3 regions of the Streptomyces sp. NPDC028298 genome follow, and region 3 is predicted to be linked to each of the others. Evidence: riboswitches for the same ligand, from Rfam matches in the RefSeq annotation. Region 3 holds a riboswitch; each other region holds the start of a gene.
What was found. A riboswitch is a leader RNA that binds a small molecule or an ion and turns the genes downstream of it on or off. The one in region 3 is predicted to bind S-adenosylmethionine.
Positions count from the first base shown of each region.

Region 1: another riboswitch for S-adenosylmethionine. It lies ahead of thrC (threonine synthase); the one in region 3 lies ahead of ACZ4TO_RS32005 (putative leader peptide).
Region 2: another riboswitch for S-adenosylmethionine. It lies ahead of ACZ4TO_RS10655 (aminotransferase class V-fold PLP-dependent enzyme); the one in region 3 lies ahead of ACZ4TO_RS32005 (putative leader peptide).

Region 1 covers NZ_JBVHTL010000006.1:157,892-164,958, forward strand. Annotated here, with positions in the region: gene ACZ4TO_RS26335 (alpha,alpha-trehalose-phosphate synthase (UDP-forming)) at 110-1,570, opposite strand; gene ACZ4TO_RS26340 (glucosyl-3-phosphoglycerate synthase) at 1,649-2,593, opposite strand; SAM riboswitch class I at 2,799-2,955, shown strand; gene thrC (threonine synthase) at 2,973-4,271, shown strand; gene ACZ4TO_RS26350 (MoaD/ThiS family protein) at 4,268-4,543, shown strand; gene ACZ4TO_RS26355 (cold-shock protein) at 4,985-5,188, shown strand; gene groL (chaperonin GroEL) at 5,551-7,067, shown strand, end outside.
Region 2 covers NZ_JBVHTL010000002.1:467,524-474,590, forward strand. Annotated here, with positions in the region: gene ACZ4TO_RS10635 (NYN domain-containing protein) at 194-1,543, opposite strand; gene ACZ4TO_RS10640 (hypothetical protein) at 1,580-1,819, opposite strand; gene ACZ4TO_RS10645 (rhomboid family intramembrane serine protease) at 1,972-2,730, shown strand; gene ACZ4TO_RS10650 (Lrp/AsnC family transcriptional regulator) at 2,773-3,054, shown strand; gene ACZ4TO_RS10655 (aminotransferase class V-fold PLP-dependent enzyme) at 3,094-4,455, opposite strand; SAM riboswitch class IV at 4,643-4,759, opposite strand; gene trpD (anthranilate phosphoribosyltransferase) at 4,844-5,908, opposite strand; gene qcrB (cytochrome bc1 complex cytochrome b subunit) at 6,088-7,067, opposite strand, start outside.
Region 3 covers NZ_JBVHTL010000008.1:312,422-319,488, reverse strand. Annotated here, with positions in the region: gene ACZ4TO_RS32025 (expansin EXLX1 family cellulose-binding protein) at 1-60, opposite strand, end outside; gene ACZ4TO_RS32020 (acyltransferase family protein) at 99-1,394, opposite strand; gene ACZ4TO_RS32015 (hypothetical protein) at 1,596-1,886, shown strand; gene ACZ4TO_RS32010 (glutathione S-transferase C-terminal domain-containing protein) at 2,039-2,830, opposite strand; gene ACZ4TO_RS32005 (putative leader peptide) at 2,943-3,008, opposite strand; SAM riboswitch class IV at 3,045-3,190, opposite strand; gene ACZ4TO_RS32000 (hypothetical protein) at 3,348-3,482, shown strand; gene ACZ4TO_RS31995 (amino acid ABC transporter permease) at 3,901-4,905, shown strand; gene ACZ4TO_RS31990 (amino acid ABC transporter ATP-binding protein) at 5,058-5,822, shown strand; gene ACZ4TO_RS31985 (ABC transporter substrate-binding protein) at 5,971-6,996, shown strand.

The DNA of each region.
Region 1 (7,067 bases), on a different contig from region 3:
CAATCGCCGGAGGGGCTGAACTTTCGCCGGCCGGGGCTGGAACCGTCTGGACCCTGGACCCGCAGCCGGGATCCGGCGGACAGGAACCCCGACCGCCGCCCGCCCCTCCTCAGCTCTCCAGCGCGTGGAGTTGGTCCAGGAACCACTGGGCCGGGGGAAGGGCGGTGGCCGCGGCGGTCAGGCGTTTGGTGCGTTCGGCGCGTTCGCCCGGCTGCATGGTGAGCGCCTCGTACAGCGCCCGCGCCGTCCCGGTGATGTCGTACGGGTTCACGGAGATCGCGTCCTCGCCCAGTTCCTCGTACGCTCCGGCCTCCCGGGACAGGACCAGCGCACAGCCCTCGTCGGAGACGACCGGGATCTCCTTGGCGACGAGGTTCATGCCGTCCCTGATGGGGTTGACGAGAGCGACGTCGGCGAGCCGGTAGGCGGCGAGCGAGCGCGCGAAGTCGTCCTTCACGTGCAGCACCACCGGGGTCCAGCCGGGCGTTCCGTAGTGCGCGTTGATCTCGTCGGCGAGCCGCTGCACCTCGGCCGTGTAGTCCCGGTAGACGGCGAGGTCCTGCCGCGACGGGTAGGCGAACGCCACGTGGACGACCCGCTCGCGCCACTCCGGGTGGTCGTCGAGGAGCTGCCGGTACGCCAGCAGCCCCCGCACGATGTTCTTGGACAGCTCGGTCCGGTCGACGCGCACGATCGTCCTGCGGTCCGCGCCGATCTCCTCGCGCAGCGCGGCCATCCGTTCCCCGACGTCCGCGCGGTGCGAACGCTCGCGCAGGAACTCGGCGTCCGCGCCGAGGCCGTGCACGCCGACCCGGGTCTCGCGCACCGGCGGCCGGGCGCCGTCCAGGTGCTCGATCGTGCGGGGGGTGCCGCCCGAGGGCGAGCCGGCGCGGTAGCGGCCGGGTTCGGTCGCCTCCGCGCAGCGCGTGAACGCGGTGGCCCACCGCCAGGTCAGGAAGGCGACCCGGTCCGCGCCGAGCATGCCCGCCATCAGCTCCGCGCGGATGTCGTCGGGGAGCATCCGGAAGTAGTCCTCGGGCGCCCACGGGGTGTGGGAGAAGTGACCGATGCGCAGGTCGGGGCGCAGTTCGCGGAGCATCCCGGGCACCAGGCAGAGGTGGTAGTCCTGGACCAGCACGGCCGCGCCCTCGGCCGCCTCCTCGGCCAGCGCCTCGGCGAAGGCGCGGTTGTAGGCCCGGTACGACTCCCACTGGCGCCGGAACTCCGCGTCGAAGACCGGCTCCAGCGGGGTCTGGTAGAGCAGGTGGTGCACGAACCACAGCACGGAGTTGGCGATGCCGTTGTAGGCGGCGGCGTGCGTGTCGGCGTCGATGGCCAGCATCCGTACGCCGTCCTCGTGGACCCCGCGCCGCACGGCCTCCCGGTCGCCGACCCCGAGGGCGGAGCAGACCCAGAGGGCGCCCGCGTCCGGCCCGATCGCCGAGAGTCCGGAGACGAGGCCGCCGCCGCCACGTCTGGCGTGCAGCGAGTCGTCCTCCCGTACCTCGTAGGTGACCGGGCCGCGGTTGGAGGCGACCAGAATCCTGTGGGCACCGTGCGTTGAAGCCATGCCTCGAAACCTAGCCCCGTCTCGAAACGCTCAAACGCGCCCTTCGGCCGTATGCGATCGGCGGCCGTCGGCGCCGGACTACGCGGCTCTGCGCGTCTGGTACTCGGAGATTTCGCTCATCGGCGGCCTTTCCTCCGTGTCCACGGAGTACGTGCGCGGCCGGAAACCGTCGCGGTCGCGCTCGAACTGGGTGAGGGAGGGACGGATCAGGTGTCCGCGCGCCAGCCGGAGCTGCGCGGTGCGGTAGATCGCGGCGGCCATGCGGCCGAGCGCCTGCCCGTCCTGGTGGCGGTGCTTGCGCACCCCGACGTCGACCTGGGCGAGGGCGTCCAGGCCCACCAGGTGCAGGGCGTCGACGAGCATGCCCAGCTCGACGCCGTAGCCGACGGGGAAGGGGAGCTGTTCGAGCAGCGAGCGGCGGGCCGCGTACTCGCCGCCGAGCGGCTGGACGAAGCCCGCGAGCTGCGGCCAGTGCATGTTCAGGAGCGGGCGGGCCATCAGCTCGGTGACCCGGCCGCCCTGCCCGCCGCCGCCGGCCATCGGGCGGTCGTACATGGCCTTGACCAGGTCGACGCCGGGTTCGGTGAGCAGCGGGCCCACGATCCCGGAGACGAAGTCGGACGAGAACTCCTTGAGGTCCGCGTCGACGAAGCAGACGATGTCCCCGCTCGTCACGAGCAGCGACCGCCACAGCACCTCGCCCTTGCCGGGCACGGCCGGGATCCGCGGGAGGATGTCGTCGCGGTGCACGACGCGCGCGCCCGCGGCGGCGGCGACCGCGGCGGTGCGGTCGCTCGAACCGGAGTCGACGACGACGATCTCGTCGACGAGGGGCACCTGCTGCATCAGATCGTGGCGGATGATCGCGACGATCTCGCCGACCGTCTCCTCCTCGTTGAGTGCGGGCAGCACGACACTCACCGTCGATCCGGTGACACGCTTGGCTGCCATGATCCTGTGGAGCGGGCGGTCGGTCGCGGACCAGGAGCGTGTGCTCAGCCAGCTTTCGACTTTACTCAGCACCGTCTGCGGCTCCTCACTGTCTGATCACACGCTCTCATCGGCGTGCCCGCTGCGGCCAGCGGCAGATCGATTGCCGTCGTCTCGCGGTTCGGACGACTATCTCAACTGTCCTGGCCTTCGGTTACAGTCTTGAACAACGCGCATGACCATCGCATGTCCTGGATCGTCGGCGCGTATCGTGTTCAACAGTTCAACAATCAAATACCGCTCATCCAGAGGGGCAGAGGGATACGGCCCGATGAAGCCCCGGCAACCCTCCAGCCGGTCTCGTACCGATCGATGTCGATCGCGTCGCGAGGCTCCCGGCTAGGGAAGGTGCCAAATCCGTCTCACGGCGAAGTGCGCCGTGAGGAAGATGAGGAGAAAGGGCCTCGCCTCCATGGCTGCGCAGACAGTTGCAAGCACCACGAACTCCGCCGACGCGGTAGACCTCGGCCCGGCCGCGGCGCTTTCCTGCCGCGAGTGCGGACACCGCGTCCCGCTCGGCCCGGTCTTCGCCTGCGAGGAGTGTTTCGGCCCGCTGGAGATCGCCTACGACTTCTCGGCCTACGACACCGAAGAGCTCCGCAAGCGCATCGAAGCGGGACCCACGAACATCTGGCGCTACGCGCCGCTCCTGCCCGTCCCCGCGGACGTGGCGGACAAGCCGAACATCAACCCCGGCTGGACCAAGCTCGTCCAGGCCGACAACCTGGCCCGCGAGCTCGGCGTCGACGCCGGGAAGCTCTTCGTCAAGGACGACTCCGGCAACCCGACGCACTCCTTCAAGGACCGCGTCGTCGCCCAGGCCATCGAAGCGGCCCGCGTCTTCGGCTTCACCACCCTCTCCTGCTCCTCCACCGGCAACCTCGCCGGGGCGGTGGGCGCCGCGGCGGCCCGCGCCGGCTTCCGTTCCTGCGTGTTCATCCCGCACGACCTGGAGCAGGGCAAGGTCGTCATGGCCGCGGTCTACGGCGGCGAGCTCGTCGGCATCCAGGGCAACTACGACGACGTGAACCGTTTCTGCTCCGAGCTGATCGGCGACCCGGCCGGCGAGGGCTGGGGCTTCGTCAACGTCAACCTGCGGCCCTACTACGCCGAGGGCTCCAAGACCCTGGCGTACGAGATCTGCGAGCAGCTCGGCTGGAAGCTCCCCGACCAGCTCGTCGTGCCCATCGCCTCCGGCTCCCAGCTCACGAAGATCGACAAGGGGCTCCAGGAGCTGATCAAGCTCGGACTCGTCGAGGACAAGCCGTACAAGATCTTCGGCGCCCAGGCCGAGGGCTGCTCCCCGGTGTCCGTGGCCTACAAGGCCGGTCACGACGTCGTACGGCCGCAGAAGCCGGACACCATCGCCAAGTCGCTCGCCATCGGCAACCCGGCGGACGGCCCGTACGTGCTCGACATCGCCCGGCGCACCGGCGGCGCGGTGGAGGACGTGAACGACGAGCAGATCGTCGACGCGATCAAGCTGCTCGCGCGCACCGAGGGCATCTTCGCGGAGACGGCCGGCGGTGTGACCGTCGGTGTCACCCGCAAGCTCATCGAGAACGGTCTCCTCGACCCGGCCCTCACCACGGTCGTGCTGAACACCGGCGACGGCCTCAAGACCCTGGACGCGGTGGCCTCCGACACCGGGCTGACCGCGACCATCCGCCCGAACCTCGACTCCTTCCGAGAGGCTGGCCTCGCATCATGAGCGTCAACGTCCGCATCCCCACCATCCTGCGCACCTACACCGGTGGTGCCGCCGAGGTGACGGCCGAGGGCGCGACCCTCGCCGAGGTCATCAGCGACCTGGAGAAGAACCACACGGGCATCGCCGCGCGCGTCCTGGACGACCAGGGCAAGCTGCGTCGCTTCGTGAACGTGTACGTCAACGACGACGACGTGCGCTTCGAGCAGGGACTGGAGACGGCGACTCCGGACGGTGTCGGCGTTTCGATCATTCCGGCCGTCGCCGGAGGCTGATCGTTACCCTCGGTAATGCCGAACACAGTGCGTTCACATAATTGCCCCCTCCGTGAGACAAACGGAGGGGGCAATTCTGTTGGGTTGAACGCGCTAGAGTTGGGGAAGTCGCTCCGATTTGGATGTTGGTTTCATGCCGGACGCATATGAGTGACCGTTCTTCGGGCGACAAGAAGTAGCCAAAGTGACTCACCTTTTTGGGCATTTTATGGCATTTGCGGGGCCCGACTTGCCCTGAATCCTTGCGCATTCTCCACATATCATTGATCGGCCATGCCCAGAATTCTCGTCCGATTGACCTGTTGCAGAGGGCAGTTGGACAGATACATTCAGCCGCGGTCGACGCGTTCCGGCGCACACCCCCAACCGTTGGGGGGTGAGGTCTGACCCGGATCCGCGAAGTGTGGATCTGTGCAAGGGCCAGTAATAGGGGAGTTAGGCATGGCTCAGGGCACCGTCAAGTGGTTCAACGCGGAGAAGGGGTACGGCTTCATCGCGGTCGACGGTGGTGCGGACGTCTTCGTGCACTACAGCGCGATTCAGATGGACGGCTACCGCACCCTTGAAGAGGGTCAGCGAGTGGAGTTCGAGATCTCGCAGGGCCAGAAGGGTCCGCAGGCGGACATGGTCAAACTCGCCGTCTGATCGGGCGCGAACGACCACCGACTCAACTCACGCACGAGGGGCCCGCATCCCACCAGGGATGCGGGCCCCTCGTGCGTCTCCGGGGGGCTTCCAGGGGGCTCGCTTCGCGAGCGCACCTTGCTCCCGCCCGTCGCCCGACCGCCACCCCTCGACGAGCTCGCTTCGCGAGCGCACCTTGCACTCGACGGGGTCGAGTGCTAATCATTGGCGTTAGCACTCTCCGAGTGAGAGTGACAGAACTTGGATCGGGCCGGCGAGGCTCGCGGGCCTGTGGGGCAAGGAACCACAGGGCTCGGGGGCCGTCCGTCGCGGGCGCGGGCGCGATCCGGAGCAATCCACCCCGTCCGGGAGGACCACTTCACATGGCCAAGATCATCGCGTTCGACGAGGAGGCACGGCGCGGTCTCGAGCGCGGGATGAACCAGCTCGCCGACGCCGTCAAGGTCACCCTCGGCCCCAAGGGCCGTAACGTCGTCCTCGAGAAGAAGTGGGGCGCGCCCACGATCACCAACGATGGTGTTTCCATCGCCAAGGAGATCGAGCTCGAGGACCCGTACGAGAAGATCGGCGCCGAGCTGGTCAAGGAAGTCGCCAAGAAGACGGACGACGTCGCCGGTGACGGTACGACCACCGCGACCGTCCTCGCCCAGGCGCTCGTCCGCGAGGGCCTGCGCAACGTCGCCGCCGGCGCCAACCCGATGGCCCTCAAGCGCGGTATCGAGAAGGCCGTCGAGGCCGTCTCCGGTGCCCTGCTCGAGCAGGCCAAGGATGTCGAGACCAAGGAGCAGATCGCTTCCACGGCCTCCATCTCCGCCGCCGACACCCAGATCGGCGAGCTCATCGCCGAGGCGATGGACAAGGTCGGCAAGGAAGGCGTCATCACCGTCGAGGAGTCCCAGACCTTCGGTCTGGAGCTGGAGCTCACCGAGGGTATGCGCTTCGACAAGGGCTACATCTCGGCGTACTTCGCCACCGACATGGAGCGTATGGAGGCCGTCCTCGACGACCCGTACATCCTGATCGCGAACTCCAAGATCGCGAACGTGAAGGACCTGCTCCCGCTCCTGGAGAAGGTCATGCAGTCGGGCAAGCCGCTGCTGATCATCGCCGAGGACGTCGAGGGCGAGGCCCTGTCGACCCTGGTCGTGAACAAGATCCGTGGCACCTTCAAGTCCGTCGCCGTCAAGGCCCCGGGCTTCGGTGACCGCCGCAAGGCCATGCTCGGCGACATCGCCATCCTCACGGGCGGCGAGGTCATCTCCGAGGAGGTCGGCCTCAAGCTGGAGAACGCGGGTCTGGACCTGCTGGGCCGCGCCCGCAAGGTCGTCATTACCAAGGACGAGACCACGATCGTCGACGGCTCCGGCTCCGCCGACCAGGTCGCCGGCCGTGTGAACCAGATCCGTGCCGAGATCGAGAACTCGGACTCGGACTACGACCGCGAGAAGCTCCAGGAGCGTCTGGCGAAGCTGGCCGGCGGCGTGGCCGTCATCAAGGCCGGTGCCGCCACCGAGGTCGAGCTCAAGGAGCGCAAGCACCGCATCGAGGACGCCGTTCGCAACGCGAAGGCGGCCGTCGAGGAGGGCATCGTCGCCGGTGGTGGCGTGGCCCTGCTCCAGGCTTCCTCGGTCTTCGAGAAGCTCGAGCTCTCGGGTGACGAGGCGACCGGCGCCAACGCCGTGCGTCTGGCCCTGGAGGCCCCGCTCAAGCAGATCGCCGTCAACGGTGGTCTCGAGGGTGGTGTCATCGTCGAGAAGGTGCGCAACCTTCCCGTCGGCCACGGCCTGAACGCCGCGACCGGTGAGTACGTCGACATGATCGCCGAAGGCATCATCGACCCGGCGAAGGTGACGCGTTCCGCTCTGCAGAACGCCGCCTC
Region 2 (7,067 bases), on a different contig from region 3:
CGTCGTGTGAATGTCCGACGAATTCGGGCATCAGCCCTAGACGTTACGCATGGGACGTAGGGGACTCGCGCGACTTAGGGAACCGATCGCCGACCGCGCCGAACCGGACAGCATCCACCCCGAATTCGCCCCCAAAGCAGAGCGAAAGGGGCGAAAGAAGGAAAGAACGCTCAGGCGCGCGAGAAGCGCAGGGTCAGCCGCGCGAGAAGCGCTTGAGGAGTACCGCGGACGCCACCGGCCGGGCGCCCGCCTTGGCGATCCCGTCGGCCACCTCACGGTCGGTCGAGACGACGATGACCGGGCGGCCGGGCGGCTCGGCCCGCACGAGCTGACGGATCAGCTCGTCCGCCGTGACGCCGGGCTTGGAGAAGAGCACCCGCACCCCGCGTGGGGGCGCGAGCAGCACCGGCGCGGCTAGTTCGGCCCCGTCGAAGACACAGGTGACCTCGGCGCCGGTCTGCGCGGCGAGCTGCGAGAGCTGCCCGAGCAGCCGCAGCCGCTGCTTCTCCAGCGGCATCTGGGGATAACCGGTCTTGGTGACGTTGTAGCCGTCGACGACGAGGTGCGCCTGGGGCAGCGCGAGCAACTGGTCCAGGATCGCGGGGTCGTTCTCGGACAGCGCGCGGGCGGCGATGTCCTTCGGGGTCATCCGCCCCGGCTCGACCGCCTCGACCGTCTCCGCGGGCCGCACGGACACGGGAGGCAGCGCCAGTTCCCGGCGCAGCCCCTGGGCCGCCTCCAGGACCGTGTCGAGCAGCAGCCGCACCCGCATGTCCTCGACGCTGCGCCCCTCGCGGGCCGCCTTGCGGGTGGCCTCCAGGGCCGCCTCGGCCTCGGAGAGCCGTGCCTTGAGGCGCCGCGTCTCGCTCTCGGCCGCGGACACCTGCGCCTGGCTCTCCGCCTTCGCGCCGTCCGTCTCCGCCTGCAGCTTGCGCAGGGCCGCCTCACCGCGCTTGACGTCACTGAGGGCCCCGCGCAGCTTGCGGTGAAGCGATTCCGCTTCCTTGCGGGCCGACTCCAGTTCCGTACGCAGCCGTTCGGTCTCGGAGCGGGTCTGCCCGCGGGCCTCCGCGAGTTCCGCGCGCAGCCGGTCCAGTTCGGCGCGGCTCTCCTCGCCGGCGCGCTCGGCGTCGGCGCGCAGGGCCTCCTCGCCCGCGGCGGTCACGAGCTTCACCCAGCCGGTCGGGCGCACGACGTAGGCCGCGGCCGCCACGTCCAGCGGATCCGCGGCCGGGGGCGGCGCGCCCGAGTCGAGCGCGCCGACGAGCTCGGACTGGGTCTCTCTGAGCTTCTCGGCGATGCGCTGTCTGAACAGCGGGTCGGTCTCCAGCGCCGCCGCCATCGCGTTGCCGGCGAACTTGACGCGACGATTGGGTGCGAACCGGGCGTACTGTCTCAACTGCACGGGCAGTTCGGACACCGTCAGCCCGCCGAAGCCGTCGGAGACGATCTGCACGACCCGTCGGCGCACGCCGTCGGGCAGCGGACGGTCGAGCACCTCGGCGGTGCCGTCGTCCGGCTCCCCGCCTGTGGTCTCCACCATCCGATTCACCCCAATATCCGTGCGGGGCCCGCTCCGTCAGGAGCCGGCGCCCGGCCTGTCCACGAGTTCGACCTGATCCACCGCGTTGCACCAACGGCACCGCACCGACTCGATGGTCTCACTGACCACCTCGCGCTCCTCGACCTTCGGCTCACCGGCGAGGTCCAGGTGCACATACTCGACGACCTTCGACGAGCGGGTCACGTCGAAACGCGTGAGGTTGCCGCAGAGGGTGCAGCGCCAGCGGGTCTTGGCATCGGGCAGGGGAACCGTCATAGGGCAGTCGCTTTCCTTCTAGTGTCCGTCCGGCGCCGGTTTCCCGGGGCTTTGGCTCGTAACCCTACGGCCTGGCGGGTACTCGACGCTCGGGTGTCCACGGCGGCGAGGCGGTCTGTGTGCATCGGCGTGGTTACGTCATGCTCTGCACCATGATCGGCAATTGGAGTGCGACGGTCGGCAGGGCGCTGCGGGGCCGGTCCGCGCCGGTGACGTACGGACTGATCGTCCTGTGCTGTCTGATCTTCGTGATCGGCCCCGCCTCGGGTCTCGATCCCGCGTACGGCACGGGGGACGAGCTGCTGGTCGCGCAACGGGCGTACTTCCGCCGCTGGGGCGTGGTGCCGGCCGCCCTGTTCGACGGGGCCCCGGGCGAGGCGCTCACCCCCGCGACCGCCCTGTTCGTCCACGGAAGCTGGCTCCATCTCCTGGGCAACATGCTCTTCTTCTACGTGTTCGGGCTGATGACCGAGGAGCGCATGGGCCATCTGGAGTTCGCCCTGTTCTACCTGGGCTGCGGATACCTGGCCCTGCTCGGGTACGCCGCCGCCAACGCGACCTCGCAGCAGTCCCTGGTCGGGGCCTCCGGGGCGATCTCCGCGGTGCTCGGCGCGTTCCTCTACCTGTTCCCCAAGGCCCGGGTGACCAGTCTCTTCCCGTTCCTGTTCTTCCTGCCGCTGCGGTTCCCGGCCTGGGTGGTGCTGCCGTTCTGGTTCAGCCTCCAGTGGCTGGCGGCCGGGCGCAGCGGTTCGGGTGGTCCCGGGGTGGCCTACCTGGCCCACCTCGTGGGCTTCTCCCTGGGTTTCGTCTACGCCTGGGCGCGCTTCCGGCGGCGCCCGGCCGTCGTGCCCGCCCGGGGGGTCCTGCCGGGGCCCCCGGTGGAGCGGCCGGGTCCGGTGGACCGCGAGTAGGGTGAGATCCCCAGCAGCGGCCCCCTAGGGAGAGAACCAGCCGTGATCACCGCGATCGTCCTCATCAAGACCAGCGTGGACCGCATCCCCGAGATCGCCGAGTCGATCGCGTCGCTGGAGAGCGTCAGCGAGGTCTTCTCGGTCACCGGCACCTACGACCTGATCGCCATGGTCCGGGTCCATGCCCACGACGACCTGGCGGACGTCATCCCCGGCCGGATCAGCAAGATCCCGGGCGTCGAGGCGACGGACACGCACGTGGCGTTCCGTACGTACTCCCAGCACGACCTGGAGGCGGCGTTCGCGATCGGTCTCGACTCCTGACCGACGCGGCGCCGCCTCCGGGCGGATCCGGTGCGGGGGTCAGACCGCCGGGACGCAGCGGCCGTCCTCGGTGCGGTACCGCCAGCGCGCTCCGTCCCTGACGAGCTCGCGCACCGCGCGGACGAACCGCTCGACGTGCTCGTCGGGGGTGCCGGCCCCGAAGCTGACGCGGATGGCGTTGAGGGACTTCTCGCCGGGGGCCGCCTCGGGGGCTCCGCACTCCCCCGCGGTCTCCGGGTCGCTGCCGAGCAGGGTGCGCACGAGCGGGTGGGCGCAGAACAGTCCGTCGCGGACCCCGATGCCGTACTCGGCGGAGAGCGCGGCGGCGAAGTGCGAGCTGTTCCAGCCCTCGACGACGAAGGAGATGACGCCGACCCGCGGGGCGTCGTCACCGAAGAGGGAGAGCACGCGGACCTCGGGGACCTCGGCGAGGCCCTCGCGGACGGTGCGGATCAGGTGCCGCTCGCGGGCGAGCAGGTTGTCGAAGCCCTCGTCGGTGAGCGCCTTGCAGGCCGAGGCGATCGAGTAGGCGCCGATGACGTTCGGCGAGCCGGCCTCGTGGCGGGCGGCGCTGTCGTGCCACTCGACGTCCACGCCGCCGTCCGCGCGCCGGGTGACCTTGCGGCTGGCGCCGCCGCCCGCGAGGTAGGGGTCGGCCTCGGTCAGCCAGTCGGAGCGGCCCGCGAGGACGCCGGAGCCGAAGGGCGCGTACAGCTTGTGCCCGGAGAAGGCGACCCAGTCGACGTCGAGGTCCTGGACGGACACCGGGTGGTGCGGGGCGAGCTGGGCGGCGTCGAGGACGATGCGGGCGCCGTGGGCGTGCGCGGCGGCGGCCAGTTCCCGCACCGGCCACAGCTCGCCGGTGACGTTCGAGGCGCCGGTGACGCAGACGAGGGCCGGTCCGTAGGGGTCCCGGGCGGCGAGGGCGCGCTCCAGGGTGTCGACGGCCTCGGCGGGGGTGCGCGGGGCGTTCAGGTAGGTCACGCGGGCGTCGCGCCAGGGCAGCAGGGAGGCGTGGTGCTCGGTCTCGAAGACGAAGACCTGGCAGCCGGCCGGGAGGGCCGCGGCGAGCAGGTTGAGCGAGTCGGTGGTGGAGCGGGTGAAGACGACCTGGTCGCCGTCGCGGCAGTCGAGGAACTCCGCGACGGTCCTGCGGGCGTTCTCGAAGAGGTCGGTGGAGAGCTGCGAGAGGTAGCCGGCGCCCCGGTGGACGCTGCCGTAGTACGGCGCGTACGCGGCGACGTCGTCCCACACGCGCTGGAGGGCGGGCGCGCTGGCGGCGTAGTCGAGAGCCGCGTAGGTCACCTCGCCGCCGGTGACGAGGGGGACGGTGACATCCCGGCCCAGAACGGGCAGGGGGGCACAAACAGTCTGGTCGGCGGCAAGGGTGGAAGCAGACATGGCGAGCTCCTGTGAGAGGCAGGCGGAATCACCGCGCGAGCCGGCCGCCTCAGGGCGGCGCTCGGCGCGGGAGAAAGGTGAAAAGGGTGTGCGGAGGCGGGGCTCGGCGCCCTAACGCATTCGCTTGCTCACAGAAGGCTCCCTCGAACGACCAGGACCCCTGGTGGTCCGCCCGGAGAGCGGGAGGGGTCCGCGCTTGCCGTAGGCCTCGCTGCCTACGACCTGGTCTTCACCCGGGGCACCCCGCCACGGACGGAGGGTTGCCGGACAGCCGGCCGGGGCCTGATGGCTGTCACTCATGACCTGGTACAGCATCTTGCCAGAGGATCTTCCCCGCGCAAGACGCAGTCCACGATCCGGACTGCGTCCCGCGCGGGATCCCGGGTGTTCAGGCGTTGCTGGCGGCCACCCAGCGCTCCAGGGTGCGCTTGGCGGCGCCGGAGTCGATGGCCTCGGCCGCCCTGTCCATCTGGACGCGGAGCTGCCCGGCCAGCGGCCCGTCGGCCGGCGTCAGGGCCACCAGGGCCGCCGCCGAGTTCAGCAGGACCGCGTCCCGTACGGGCCCCTTCTCGCCGTCCAGGAGACGCCGGGCGACCTCCGCGTTGTACGAGGCGTCGGCGCCCCGCAGGGCCTCCACCGGGACGATGTCGAGCCCGACGTCGCGGGGGTCGAAGCGCTCCTCGGTGACCTTGCCGTCGCGGACGACCCAGACGTGCGAGCCCCCGGTGGTGGTCAGCTCGTCGAGGCCGTCGTCGCCGCGGAAGACGAGCGAGGAGTTGCCGCGCTCGGCGAACACGCCCGCCACGATGGGCGCCATCCGGGGATCGGCGACACCGACCGCCTGGGCCTTCACCCGGGCCGGGTTGGTCAGCGGTCCGAGCACGTTGAAGGTGGTCCGGATGCCCAACTGGCCGCGGGCCGCCGCCACATGACGCAGCGCCGGGTGGAACTTGACCGCGAAGCAGAAGGTGATCCCGGCCTCCTCGGCCACCTCGGCGACCCGCTTCACCGGCAGTTGGAGATTGACGCCGAGCTTCTCCAGGACGTCCGAGGAGCCGGACGCGGAGGACGCGGCCCGGTTGCCGTGCTTGACGACCTTGGCGCCGGTGCCGGCCACCACGATCGAGGACATCGTCGAGATGTTGACGGTCTTCGCGCCGTCGCCTCCCGTGCCGACGATGTCGACGGTGCGGCCGGGCACCTCGATCACATTGGCGTGCTCGTACATCGCCCGGACGAGTCCGGCGATCTCCTGGACGGTCTCGCCCTTGGCGCGCAGGGCCACCACGAACCCGGCGATCTGCGCGTCGGTCGCCTCGCCGCGCATGATGCGGTCCATCGCCCAGGCGGTGTCGTCCGCGCTCTGGTCGCGGCCTTCGAGCAGTCCGTTCAGTACCGCGGGCCAGGAACGGCCCGCCGCGGTGTCGCCTCCAGCGGGGTTCACAGCGCTCATGGTCGCTCCTGGGTTCGTGGGTCACGCGGTCGCGGGTGACACGGGTGACACGGTTCGTGGGTGACGCGGGGTGGATCGCCCCGCACCACCGGGTGAGACCACCCTATCCAGCCCGGAGGACGGCAAAGAGCCCCGTCCGTGTCATGGACGGGGCTCCAGCCGTGGCGAACTGCCGGGGATCAGTGGTGGCCGTGGCCGCTCGCGATCTCCTTGTACTCCTCGACGGTGGGCTTGGGGATCTGGCCTTCCTCCCCGTAGAAGCCCTGGCTCATCTTGGCGCGCAGCTTCTGCGTGCCCGAGACCTTGCGCTCGACACCGTTCTCGTCGACCGTCGGGCCGATCTCGGCCGGCTTGTACTGCTCGTGCGCGGTGAGCGTGTGCAGCGCGTCCTGGCTGAGCGGCTCGTGGACCTCGATGAACTCACCGTGCGGCAGGCGCTTGATGATGCCCGACTCGCGGCCGTGCAGCACCTTGTCCCGGTCCCGGCGCTGGAGGCCGAGGCAGACACGCTTGGTGGCGATGAAGGTCAGCACCGGCACGACGAAGAACGCGATCCGGACGAACCAGGTGATCGAGTTGATCGACAGGTGGAAGTGCGTGGCCCACAGGTCGTTGCCGCCACCGATGAGCAGGACGAAGTACCAGCTGATCCAGGCGGCGCCGAACGCGGTCCGGGTCGGGACGTTGCGCGGACGGTCCAGGATGTGGTGCTCGCGCTTGTCGCCGGTGACCCAGCCCTCGATGAACGGGTAGACCGCGATCGCGACCAGGACCAGCGGGAAGATGACCAGCGGGATGAACACACCCAGGACGAGCGTGTGACCCCAGAGGTTGATCTCCCAGCCAGGCATGACGCGGATCAGGCCCTCGGAGAAGCCCATGTACCAGTCGGGCTGGGCGCCGGTGGACACCTGGTCCGGACGGTACGGGCCCAGGGCCCAGATCGGGTTGATCGAGGCGATCGCCGCGATGGCCGCGATGACACCGAAGACCAGGAAGAAGAAGCCTCCGGCCTTGGCCATGTAGACGGGCAGCAGCGGCATGCCGACGACGTTGTTGTTCGTCTTGCCGGGACCCGCGAACTGCGTGTGCTTGTGGTAGAAGACCAGGATCAGGTGGCCGACGACCAGGCCGAGCATGATGCCCGGCAGCAGCAGCA
Region 3 (7,067 bases):
GAGGGCCCTCGGCGACGGCCGACGTCCGCGCCGTCGCGCGGCCTGCCTCGTTTCCTTCATGGGCGTCCGTTCCGAGGATCGAGCCGATGGTGTCCTCGTCAGTCGCCGCCGGAAGCGAAAAGGTTGCCGCCCGTTCCCTCGGCGAGGCGGCGGATCCGTTCCCGGCCCCGGGCCTGACCCGGCACCTCGACGAAGCGGTGGGTCAGCGCGCACAACGGCAGCAGCACGGCGAGGAACACCGCTTCGAGGACGAGACTGTCGTGGCGGCACCGCCCGATCACGCCGTCGCTCACCGCCAGCAGGACGGGATGCACCAGGTACACCGAGTAGCTGACCGTCCCCAGCCAGGTCAGCGCGCGAGGAAACCTTGTGCCGCGCAGCGCGAGGGCGGCACCGAAGGTGAGCACGGCGAGCAGGAAGGCCGTGATCCAGCCGCGCCGTGCGAACGTGGCGGTGTCGCCGTGCTGGTACGCGCTCCCCGCCGCGCAGACCACCACCACGAGGGCCGTGCGGGCCGCGCGCGGCCAGGTGCTCTCCCCGCTCTCCGCCCGCCGGACGGCGGTGCCGAGGAACATCACGGCCAGGATCACGAGGCCTTCCCAGAGCGGAACGGTGCCGTTGAAGGGCACCAGCACCAGCGCGAGCACACCTCCCGCCACGGCCCCCGTCACCCGCAGTTCGTACCTGCCGGAGCTCCCGCAGAGGACGGCGAACACCAGCGCCGCGGAGGCGAGCGCGACCAGCGGCCCCGTGCCGACGGCCAAGGACAGTGCGGACGCCGGTGGCACGAACGCCACCGTCGCGCTCACGGCGGCGAGCACGCCCAGGACCACCGAGACGGTCCCCGAGCGCGGGTGGAGCCGGACCGTGAACAGGGCGACGACCAGCAGGTAGAACGCCAGCTCGTACGACAGCGTCCACAGGACGAGGACGACACTCGGCGTCCCCAGCAGTTCCTGGAGCAGGGTGGCGTGCGCGACGGCGACCGTGAGGGGGTTCCGCCCCTCGAAGCGAGCGCCGAGACGCGTGAAGCCCAGGAGGTTCAGCACCAGTGCCGAGCCCACCACAACGGCCCACAGCGGGTAGACGCGGTGGGCCCGCCCGATCCAGAAGCTCCTGACGCAGCCCCGGCGCTCGAGCGAGGCGGGGATGACGTAACCGCTCACCAGGAAGAACAGCATGACCCCGTACCGGCCGACGTTCAGCTCGGGCATCACCCGTTCCCGGAACTCCGGCATGAAGGAGTACGAGGAATGGTCGACCGCCACGAGAAGCGCGGCGATCCCCCGCAGGGCGTCCAGCCGGCCCAGCCGCGGGGACCCGGTGGATCCGGGTGCCGCGGGTGGACGCGGTACCGGTGAAGGCGGCGGGAGAAGGTGGGGTGCGTGTTTCATGGAGACGCCTGCCTGGACCGGGTCCTGTGGGCCGTGGAGTCCACATCGAAGTGCGGACCCCTGACGGCGCGAGTCGGGACACGCCCTGAGGAGACGGTTTTCGCCAGGATCGCCTATTTTCGGCGGAGGTGCCTGTGTGCGAGCCGGTCACGCATCGGAGCACCGGTCGCTCCGCGTACTGGGAATGCGTCGTTCCCGGGGATGGGACAGAGTGATGGCATGGGCCACCTGTGGATGACGTGGTCGCTCGAAGGCGTCGGATCGGCGGGCCAGAACGTCCCCGACGTGGAAGCGGCCTGCCGTTCTCTGGTCGGTTCCGTGGAGCGGTCCCGGCGTGCCTTCGAGACGCCTGAGCCGTGGGAGGAACTTCGCGCGTCGGCGCTGGTGCTCCAGGAACGGATCCTCGGTCCGGGGCGCGAGGTACTGGATCAGGGCCGGCGGTGGACCTCGACCGTGAACGGCGTCAGCATCCTGCTGGTTCCGCGCGAGTGACCGGTGTCGACGTGGCTTCGCGCCCTTGACCGGTGCCGGTCGTGGCTCGCGCGCGTGACCGGTGCGGACGCCGGGCCGATGGGCGCGGATCGGCGATCGCCGATCGTGAGGAGCCACCCACCTGCCCGGCACCCAGGCTTCCGTCGGAAGCGTCAGACCCCTGCCGTCAGTGGCACCACGTCCTGCGCGTGCCGGAAGGCCGGGTGATCGCCGAGACGGCGTACGTAGTCCAGCAGCCGGGGGCGGGCGCCGAGGGCGCGGGACCGGCCGAGACCGGTGAGCGCCGTCCACGCGTCCACGTCCGCCGCGGTGAGGGTGTCGCCCAACACGTAGGTGCGACCCGCGAGGTGGCAGTCCAGCAGGTCCAGGGCCGCCGCGAGCCCCGCAGGTTCGGCGGACGGGGTGACGTCGCGGTCCAGCAGATCCCGGAGCGCCTCGATGTCGGCGGCCAGCGACGGAGGGCGGAGCGAGGACGGGCATGTCGTGGTGTGACCGGAGAGCAGCCCGGCGAGATCGCGGAGGATGGCGGGCGGGTGGTTGCTGACGATGCGTCCGCTCCACCGGTCGCACAGCGCGGGCGCCGTGAGCGGCCCGTCGAAGTGGTGCTCGGTGGCCTCGTAGGCACGGCGCAGCGACGCGAAGGCCTCGGGTGTCCGCGCGGGGTCGGCCAGGAGTGTGGTGGCGACCGAGTCCCGCAGGCCGAGCAGCCCGAGCGTGATGGCGATGCGCAGCGAGAACGGACAACTCCGCGACAGATACAGCTCGTAGCGGTGCGGAGCCGGGTAGAAGCCCCCGGCGAGGCCCACGCCGATGCGGCTGTCGACACGGTGGGGGAGCGCGGCCGGCGTCGCCGCCGGCTTGAGCCGAAGGGCCGAGGGGAGCGAAATCTGGTCACAGGGGCGTGAGTTGGCAGTGCTGGACGTGCGCGAAGCTGTCTCGGGCATGACTCTCCCTGGGGGAAGACGGAAGCCACCGCCGCTTTGTGGGCGCGCGGGCAGCTTGATGCGGATTGACTGCGCTTGTCGCACCGGTCCGGATCGAACGGACCGGCCGCGATCAGTAAGCGCTGGAGACGCGCAGGAGGTCGATGTGCAGGCGCCTCGTCAAACCGCTCTTGGGCAATTCCCACCGTTCCCGGCTCAGGGCTCGCGAGACGCGAGACCACGCTTGCCCCGCCGCACCGGCGGGACCCGGTCGTCACCCGGGGCACCCCGTCGCGGTGGAAGGGTTGCCTGTCAGCGGGCCGGGGCCGATGACCACTGGAGCGGGGTGTACCCGTTCCGTGGGCGCTGACAATCGTGACCGTCCATGCCAGTCTCGGTGCGCCCTGTTGCGGCGTCAAGAAGGCCGTACGCACGGTCTCACCTGGTGGTCACCCGCATTGACATTGTTTTCGGGCCGGGCCTAACCTGCGGCGCACCACAGGATGCCTTTTCGGCCGGAGAAGAAATGGTGACGACGATGCACGGAGCTGACGGGACGGCCGCATGGCGGCGCCTCGGCCGCAACGTGCTCTGCGCCGACCGTGCCGTGGACCTGCTGCGTGTCAACAGCGCCCTGTGTACGGGCATGTGTCTGTCCCTCAGCCGAGGCTGACGGCCCCCTCCGGGGTCTCGACGGCCCCTCGCGCACGGCTCCTTCGAGCCCTCGGCGCTCATGTCTTCGGCGATCGGGAAACGACGGCCCGTCCGAATCCCCCGCGATCACGGACAGGGCGGTCCTCCGGGTCTTCGGCGCTCACGAGCTGAGGGGTTCCGTCGGGTCCTCGACGGCCACGAGCTGAGGATTCGCCGGCCTTCGACGGCCACGAGCTGAGATTCCGTCAGGTCCTCGACGGCCACGCGCCGATCCGCTCCATCGAGCCTTCGGCGACCACCGCTGTCGTGAAAACGCCCCTTCCCCGTCCAGCCCTCGTCCCACGTGGGCCGCGCGCATCGCCGTGTACCGAGCCGTCCCGCTCGGCGGTGCGCCGCCGCTCCGTGGTCCGGGGTGTCCGAATCCGCTGGAGTCCTCCATGAGTCAACCACCCGGCGCCGCCGTGTCCTTGGGATCGGCGCCGCCCGCCGAGGCGGTCCCCCGTCTCGACCTCCCCGGCGCGTCCGACCGTCCGGCGGCCCAGCGGGTCCTTCCGCTCCGGCGGCCCGGCCGCTGGATCGTCACGGCCGTCGTGCTCGTGCTCGTCGCCCAGATCGCCCACGGACTGGTGACCAACCCCTTCTACCAGTGGGATCGCTTCCAGTACTGGTTCCTGCGCCCGACCATTCTCGACGGCCTGCTCATCACCCTCGAAGTCGCCTTCTACAGTGCGCTTTTGGGGTTGCTCGGCGGCGTCCTGCTGGCCCTGGCCAGGCTCTCCCGGAGCCCGGTGCTGCGCGCGGTGAGCTGGGTCTACACCTGGCTGTTCCGGTCGGTGCCGCTGATCGTGGTCCTGCTCTTCCTCTACAACTTCAGCGCGCTGTACCAGACGGTGAGCGTCGGAGTGCCGTTCGGGCCGGCCTTCTTCACCTTCGACGAGTCCCGGCTGGCGACCGACATGGCCGTCGCCGTCGTCGGACTGAGCCTGAACGAGGCCGCGTACGCCTCCGAGGTGGTCCGCGGCGGCATCCTCTCCGTCGACCAGGGCCAGCACGAGGCCGCGTCGGCACTCGGTCTGCCGAGGCGGTACCAGTTCGCGAAAATCGTCTTTCCGCAGGCGCTGCGCTCCATCACCCCCAACTACGTCAACCAGTTGATCGGCCTGATCAAGGGCACCTCGCTGGTCTTCTACGTGTCCCTGCTGGACCTCTTCGGCTCCGTGCAGAGCATGGGCAGCACCTACCCCGGCGACATCGTGCCGCTGCTCCTCGTCGCCACCGCCTGGTACCTGATCCTCACCAGCGTGGTGTCCGTCATCCAGTTCTACGTCGAGCGGCACTACTCGCGGGGCGCCCTGCGCACCCTGCCGCCGACTCCGTTGCAGAAGGCGCGGAACGGTCTGCGCGACGTGCGGGCCCGGTTCCGGAGGGAGACGGCGATATGAGCGGCGAGACGAAGGTGACGACGGTGAGCACGCGGACGGCTCCGGTCGCGGACGTGGTGCCGACGGCGTCGGTGTCGGCGTCGGCGTCGGCGTCGGCGTCGGCCAAGGGGGCGGACACGGCTTCGGCGGGCGAGGTCGCCGGCGGGCTCCAGGTGGAGCCCGCCACCGTCGAGGTGCACGATGTGCACAAGTGGTACGGGGCCCAACGGGTTCTGGACGGCGTGGAGTTGACCGTGCGCCCCGGTGAGGTGACGGTCGTTCTCGGCCCGTCCGGCTCCGGCAAGTCCACCCTCCTGCGGGTGATCAACCACCTGGAGAAGCCCGAGGTCGGCCACGTCAGCCTGAACGGCGAGCTCATCGGCGTACGCAGGCACGGCGACCGTCTCAAGGAGCTGAGCGAGCGGGTCATCCTGGCCCAGCGCAGCCGGATCGGCTTCGTGTTCCAGAACTTCAACCTCTTCCCCCACCTGACCGTGCTCGACAACGTGGCCGCGGCGCCGGTGGCGACCGGGAAGCTGTCCAGGGCCGCGGCGCAGGAGCTCGCCCGCGACCTGCTCAGCCGGGTGGGCCTCGCCGACAAGGCCGGCGCCTACCCGCGGCAGTTGTCCGGCGGCCAGCAGCAGCGTGTGGCCATCGCCCGCGCCCTCGCCCTGCGTCCCGGAGTCATCCTCTTCGACGAACCCACCTCCGCGCTCGACCCCGAACTGGTCGGCGAAGTCCTCGCGGTCATCAAGGACCTGGCGCACAGCGGCACGACACTCGTCATCGTCACGCACGAGATCGGCTTCGCCCGCGAGATCGCCGACCGCGTGGTCTTCATGGACGGCGGACGCATCGTCGAACAGGGCCCGCCCGAGCAGGTGCTGGACCATCCGCGCGAAGCGCGCACCAGGGAGTTCCTCAGCAAGGTCCTCTGACCGCTTCGCACTTCACACCAGGAGACACCGCTCCACGGGGTGTCTCCCGCCCCACCGCCCCGACCCACAGCGGGGCGAGCCCCCCGATTCGGCGGCCCGCCGGGACCGTTCCCCCACATCTCTCATCGCACACTCGACAAGGACAGCCATGCGCACCCTCAGCCCGAACCGCACAGCCCTCCGCGGCGTCGCCGCCACCGCCGCCGTCGCCTCGCTCGCCGTCTCCCTCGCCGCCTGCGGCGCGGACAGCGACGCCGCCACACGGACGAAGACCGACACGGCCGGAACCGTGACCGTGGGTGCGCTCTCCAACGGGGCCGCGAAGGAGACCACGCTGAAGGTCTCCGAGGTGAAGTCGATCAGCGCGGAGCTGCCCAAGTCCGTCGCCCGGAGAGGCACGTTGGTGGTGGGCATCGGCGCACTGCCCGCGGGGTCGCCGCCGCTGAACTTCGTCGGACAGGACCAGAAAACGCTCACCGGCAGCGAACCCGACCTCGGCAAGCTGGTCGCCGCGGTCCTCGGGCTGAAGCCGGAGGTGCGGAACTCGACCTGGGAGAACCTGTTCGTCGGCATCGACAGCGGCAAGGTCGACGTCGCCTTCTCCAACGTGACCGACACCGAGGAGCGGAAGAAGAAGTACGAGTTCGCCTCGTACCGTCAGGACAACCTCGCCTTCGAGGTGCCGAAGAAGAGCACGTGGAACTTCGATGGCGACTACCGCAACCTCGCCGGCAAGACGGTCGCCGTGGGCGCCGGCACCAACCAGGAGAAGATCCTGCTGGAGTGGAAGGACAAGCTGGCCAAGGCGGGCAAGAAGCTCACCGTCAAGTACTACCAGGACAACAACGCCACGGCCCTGGCGCTGAACAGCGGGAAGATCGACGCCTCGTTCGGCCCCAACCCGGCGGTCGCCTACCACGTCACGCAGAATGCCAAGTCGCCCCACCCGACCCGCAACGCCGGCCAGTTCTCCGGCGCGGGCGCGACGATCCAGGGGCTCATCGCGGCCACCGCGAAGAAGGACAGCGGTCTCGCCAAGCCGGTCGCCGACGCCATCAACTACCTCATCGAGAACGGCCAGTACGCCAAGTGGCTGGCCGCCTGGAACCTCTCGAACGAGGCCGTGAAGACCTCCGAGGTCAACCCTCCCGGCCTGCCGCTCGACAACTCCTGAACCACCCGTGCCCACCCAAGGGACTCCGCCGCGCCGCGGCGGAGTCCCGGGGCGCGTCCGGCCGAGTTCCA